2 regions of the Enterobacter sp. HK169 genome follow, and region 1 is predicted to be linked to the other one. Evidence: predicted binding sites of a transcription regulator. Region 1 holds the regulator's gene; the other holds the start of a gene.
The links. Region 1 encodes PurR, which represses purine synthesis genes. Its sites were predicted from a motif close to CANGCAAACGTTTGCNTG; they were not measured.
Positions count from the first base shown of each region.

Region 2: raiA (ribosome-associated translation inhibitor RaiA) is a predicted target of PurR. The motif match lies at 1,852-1,869, and genes of this name have one in related genera.

Region 1 is NZ_CP017087.1:305,948-309,031, forward strand. Features, by position in the region: gene punR (DNA-binding transcriptional activator PunR) at 1-580, shown strand, start outside; gene purR (HTH-type transcriptional repressor PurR) at 598-1,623, opposite strand; gene cydH (cytochrome bd-I oxidase subunit CydH) at 1,921-2,010, shown strand; gene EnteroDNA1_RS01595 (MFS transporter) at 2,175-3,084, shown strand, end outside.
Region 2 is NZ_CP017087.1:1,828,654-1,831,737, reverse strand. Features, by position in the region: gene pheA (bifunctional chorismate mutase/prephenate dehydratase) at 1-1,146, opposite strand, end outside; Phe leader region at 1,177-1,302, opposite strand; gene pheL (pheA operon leader peptide PheL) at 1,254-1,301, opposite strand; gene raiA (ribosome-associated translation inhibitor RaiA) at 1,413-1,754, opposite strand; gene bamD (outer membrane protein assembly factor BamD) at 2,023-2,760, opposite strand; gene rluD (23S rRNA pseudouridine(1911/1915/1917) synthase RluD) at 2,892-3,084, shown strand, end outside.

The sequences.
Region 1 (3,084 bases):
CGTCGATTTCTACCGTCATTTCTCTGACGTCGAGCTGCGGGTCTCGCAGGAGGTGTTTAACGGCGTCTGGGATGCACTGGCGGACGGCAGGGCAGAGATGGCGATTGGGGCTACGCAGGCGATCCCGGTCGGGGGACGTTACGCTTTTCGCGACATGGGGATGCTGAGCTGGAAATGCGTGGTGGCAAGCGATCATCCGCTGGCGTCGATGGAAGGGCCGCTCAGCGATGACACGCTGCGCAACTGGCCGTCGCTGGTGCTGGAGGATACGTCCCGTTCATTGCCCAAGCGTATCACCTGGCTTCTGGACAACCAGCGGCGGGTGGTGGCCCCTGACTGGGAATCGTCGGCGACGTGCCTCAGCGCCGGGCTGTGCGTCGCGATGGTGCCCGTTCATTTCGCGCGTCCGCGCATCGATACCGGAGAGTGGGTTGAGCTGACGCTGGAGAATCCGTTCCCGGATGCGGCCTGCTGCCTCACCTGGCAGCAAAATGACGTCTCGCCTGCGATGGCCTGGCTGCTGGATTATCTGGGAGACAGCGAAACGCTGAACCGGGAATGGTTACGGGAGCCAGCATAGCTGGCCCCGTAAAGCGATTAACGACGGTAGTCGCGGAACGGACCGTCCGCAACGGAACGGCGTTCGATAAGACGCGGGTGAACTTCAATAGACTGCGACTCTTCGCGCTTGTTGACGATCCTGTCCATCAGCATATTGAAGGCCGTTTCGCCCAGCGAATCTTTCGGCTGGTGAATGGTGGTCAGCGCCGGGGTGAAGAAACGCGCGTTACGCACGTTGTCATAGCCGATCACGGATATATCCTGCGGTACGCGCAGGCCCAGCTCGTCGGCAGCGCAGAGCGCGCCCATGGCCATGATGTCGCCCCCGCAGAACACGGCGGTCGGACGGTGCGGCTGGGAGACGATCTGCTGCATCGCGCGGTAGCCCGATTCCGGCTCAAAGTCGCCCTGCACAATCCAGTTTTCCGGCACGTTGATCAACGCTTCTTCCATCGCTTTCATAAAACCGGCCAGACGGCCCGCGCCGGTGTTGCGCTCCAGCGGACCGGGGATCACGCCAATCTCGCGGTGGCCGCGTTCGATCAGATAACGACCGGCCATATAGCCGCCTTCAAAGGCGTTATCGATAACGGAATCGGTAAAGTCTGCGCGCGCTTCGCCCCAGTCCATCACCACCATCGGAATATGGCGATACTCTTCCAGCATCGACAGCACGGATTCCGGGTACTCGGAACACATCACCAGCAGGCCATCAACGCGCTTTTGCGCCATCATCGACAGGTAGGCACGCTGTTTTTCAATGCTGTTCCACGCGTTGCCCAGAATCAGGGTATAGCCTTTCTGGAAGCAGTTCTTTTCGACCGCTTCAATGATCTCGGCAAAATAGGCCGCTTCACTGCTGGTCGCCAGCAATCCAATGGACTTGGTGTGATTAACCTTGAGGCTACGCGCAACCGCACTTGGCGAATAGTGCAGCTCTTTGATCGCTGCCCAGACGGCGTTGCGCGTCTCTTCCGCCACAAAGCGGGTTTTGTTAATTACATGTGATACGGTTGTAGTGGAAACGTTTGCGCGTTTTGCTACGTCTTTAATTGTTGCCATTAAATGTCACTCCAGACCATATCCTAAGCTCCTGAAAAACTTGAAGGTAAACGTTTGCCTTCTCTCACCCTTATCTCGCAATCTTGAATTGCGGCACGCCGGGAAAACGACACGGGACGTCAGGAGGGGGTCAATGGCCGGTACGCTAATAAATTTAGCGTGGAATTTTGTCCTATCTTGATGAAAAGGGGAAGAGGTAAAGTGGTTATCAGTATAAATCCAGGAAGATTTTTGACGTAATCTGTGCAAAAATGAGCAAGCTCACTTTTCGTGTGGGGATTAAAAGGAGAAAAATTGATGAGTTCCGATCTTAAGTTTTCGCTGTTCACCACCATTGTTGTGCTGGCTCTGATTGTTGCGGCCGGTCTGACGGCTGCGCTGCACTGATTTTACGCGGAGGGAGAGCCTTCTCCCTCCCAACTCCCCGGATTGTTACTTCTCTGGCAAAAATCTTTTGCCATTTTGTTAACTTCTCATTTTTTGTGATTGATGTCATGCTTTCTGCTTCTTTGTTCTGTGTCACCACATGACACGGCATCCGGAGTTGACGCATGAAAATCAATTTTCCCCTGCTGGCCCTGGCGATTGGCGCTTTTGGGATTGGCACCACTGAATTCTCCCCGATGGGGTTACTGCCTGTTATTGCCCGGGGCGTAGATGTCTCTATCCCTGCGGCAGGGATGTTAATCAGCGCCTACGCTATCGGCGTGATGGTCGGGGCGCCGCTGATGACGCTTCTTCTTTCACACCGCGCGCGCCGCAATGCGCTGATTTTCCTGATGGCGATTTTCACCCTGGGCAACGTGCTTTCGGCCATTTCGCCGGACTACACCACATTGATGCTGTCGCGCATTCTGACCAGCCTTAACCACGGCGCGTTCTTTGGGCTGGGATCGGTTGTGGCTGCCAGCGTGGTGCCAAAACACAAGCAGGCGAGCGCCGTGGCAACCATGTTTATGGGGCTGACGATTGCCAATATCGGCGGGGTGCCTGCGGCAACCTGGCTGGGAGAAGCGATCGGCTGGCGTATGTCTTTCCTGGCGACGGCCGGGCTGGGCGTGATTGCGATGGTGGCGCTGTTCTTCTCCCTGCCGAAAGGCAATGCCGGAGAACGTCCGGAAGTGCGTAAAGAGCTGGCGGTGCTGATGCGCCCGCAGGTGCTCTCCGCGTTGCTCACCACCGTGCTGGGGGCAGGGGCGATGTTTACCCTCTACACCTATATTTCACCGGTACTGCACGATATCACCCACGCAACGCCTCTCTTCGTTACCGCGATGCTGGTGCTGATTGGCGTGGGCTTCTCGATCGGCAACTATCTGGGCGGGAAATTTGCCGACCGTTCCGTGAGCGGGACGCTGAAGGGCTTCTTAACCCTGCTGATCGTCATCATGGTTGCCATTCCGTGGCTGGCGCGTAATGAGTTCGGGGCCGCGATTGCGATGGTCGTCTGGGGAGCCGCCA
Region 2 (3,084 bases), 1.5 Mb from region 1:
CGGGACCACGTTTTCGCTCGGATAGCAGCCCAGCACCTTCATGGAACGCGTGATCTCGCCCAGTTCGCGCAGGGCCTTCTGCATGGAAGCAGATTCCAGGTTGGCCTGGATATCGAGGTAGAACATCTCTTCCCACGGGTTACCGTGGATTGGGCGTGATTCCAGCCTGGTCATGATCAGGTTGTGGTTACGCAGCACCAGCAGGGCTTCAACCAGCGCCCCGGCCTGTTGGCCGGTCGCCATCAGCAGCGTGGTTTTGGCCGGCACCTGGTCTGACACATTGATTGCCTTGCGTGCCAGCACCACGAAGCGGGTGATATTTTGCGTCTGGTTCGCCAGGTTGCGTTCCAGCACCTGTAAACCATACAGCGCCCCGCCTGCTTCGCTGCCGAGCGCGGCGACGGTTGGGGTGTTAGCCTGCGCCACTTTTTCCATCGCCGCCGAGGTGCTTTCGGTGTACTCAATTTTCCAGCTCGGATAGCGGTTCAGGAACTGGCTGCACTGCTGGAACGGCTGTGGATGACTGTAAACCGTTTCGATCTTGCTCAGGTCCGTTGAGCCGGCGACCAGCACGCAGTGATCGATTGGGATCGTCAGCTCGCCAACCAGCGACAGGCTGGTGTGCTGCAGCAAATCGTAGACGTCGTTGATGGCGCCGGAGCTGGTGTTTTCAATCGGTACGACGGCGTAATCCGCCTGGCCGGTCTCAACCTGGTTAAAAATGTCGGCAAACTTCGCGCAGCCGCTCTCAATAAATTCTTCGAAATGGCGTGCGGCATACTGACGTGCGGCCAGGTGAGAATAAGACCCCTTCGGACCGAGGAAGGCGATACGCGCAGAGTGTGGATTGGTTTTGTTCAGATGCTGCTGGAGCAGCGCTTGCTGGGTGAGAACGGAGTCTTCGATGATGAGCTGGAACAACCGGGTAATGTAGTGGGCATCGAGGTGATGCGCTTTGCCGAGCTGAATGAGACGTTCCAGCAGATCGCGCTCGCGGTCGATATCGCGTACCGGGCGATGGGAGTCCAGCTTGGCTTTGCCCACTTCAACGGCAAGCGCGCGGCGTTCGGCCAGCAGCGCCAGCAGTTTCTCATCCAGCGCGCTGATTTTTACTCGCAGATCCAGTAACGGGTTTTCCGGTGTCATAGTGTTGCCTGTCTCATTTTATCGTTATCAATAAAAAAGGCCCCCCGGTGTGGGAGGCCTTGTTGTTCGTCTTCGCATTCTTTATCACACGACGAAACGCCTCCCAGTCAGGGGAAGGTAAAAAAGAATGCGAAGAAGAACGGCGTAAGTTTCATAAAGTCATCCTGTGATTGATACCGTTAAAGTACCCGTACTGTTTTCACCCTGTCAATAAAAAACAAAAAACGCGCCCGAAGGCGCGTTGGCGGTACACTCAATTTAAAGGATTACTCTTCTTCAACTTCTTCCGCGAAGCTGGCGTCTTTCACCGATGTTGCGGCGCGACGGGCTTCACCTTTGTGTTGCACTTTATTGAGCTGCCGTTCCAGCTTGTTGATCAAATCGTTAATAGCTGTGTACATATCCTCGTGTTTTGCGCTGGCGACCAGATGGCCGTTTGGAGTATTGATAGTTGCGTCAGCGATGAAACCCTGCGGCTCCTTGGACAGGATGATATGTGGATTAATCAAATGAGTTTGCCATTTATCCAGTTTGGCGAGACGGTCTGCGACGTGCTGGCGGATTGCCGGAGTAATTTCCATTTGTTTACTGGTAATGTTCATTGTCATAAATTTTACCTCTTGTCTTTCCGTCTTGGTGATTCCAGCATACCCGACCTAATGTCAAAATGTGTGATTTAGATCACGTTATTTTGTCGGTTTTTGTCAGGGAATCTTTTTTGTGAGGCAGGGCAGGAAGAGGTGAGATTTACCTTGTCGAAGGCAAAAATTGGGGCCATAGTTGACTGGATGTGTTGAGGCTTAAGCGCTTCAGCGACGCGGTAAAATGAATAAAAAAACGGCAGCCTTCGGGCTGCCGTTTTGCATTGAGGCAATATCAGGTGTTGCTGCTGTTCGCGGCGATGATTTTCGCCACTTTTTCAGCCTGAGCGGTCATCTGCATCTGACGGTAAGCATTTTCCATCAGCTTCAGGCCGTCGCGCGTTGCCTGAGTATCCGGATAATCACGCAGCATACCTTCTACGCGGTTAACCACGGCAACCCATGCGCCACGGCGGGTATAGTATTCCGCTACGGAGTATTCATATTTCGCCAGACGATCTTTCAGGAACACCAGACGTTTGGTCGCGTCGGTCACGTACTGACTGTTCGGATAGCCGCGCACCAGCTTGGAGAAGTCATTGAAGGCATCACGCGCATGCTGCGGGTCACGGTCAGAACGATCCACGCCGAAGAAGCCCTGCAGCGCACTGTCGTCCAGCGCCATGTTGGTGAGGCCGCGCATGTACATCACATAGTCGATGTTAGGATGAGTCGGGTTCAGACGCATGAAACGATCGATAGTTGCCTGAGCCAGCGGCAGGTCGGCATTTTTATAGTATGCGTAGATGAGATCTAACTGTACCTGCTGCGAATATGGACCAAATGGATAGCGATTATCCAACGCTTCCAGTTGCGTTATCGCCTGTTTCCAGTTACCGTCCTGCAACTTTTGTTGTGCAGTCGCATAGATTTCATTCGGCGGATTGTCAGGGACCTGTTCATTTGAACCGGAGCAGCCCACCAAAGCCAGGCTCAACGTGGCCGCTGCCACCAGATATTTCATGCGCGTCATGACGTTTTGACTTTCCTCAAATGTTTGTCCGGGAGAAACTCTGTTCCTGCTCCCGATTAAGACCAGCTACAATAGCACACTATATTAAACGGCAAAGCCGTAAAACCCAACGTTAAACGAAGAAGCAGTTTATGGCACAACGAGTAGAACTCACCGCAACAGTCTCCGAAAATCAGCTCGGTCAACGCTTAGATCAGGCTTTGGCCGAATTGTTCCCTGATTATTCGCGTTCACGCATAAAAGAATGGATCCTTGACCAGCGCGTGCTGGTAAACGGCAAGATCTGGGACAAACCAAAAGAGAAAGTGTTAGGTGGGGAAGCTG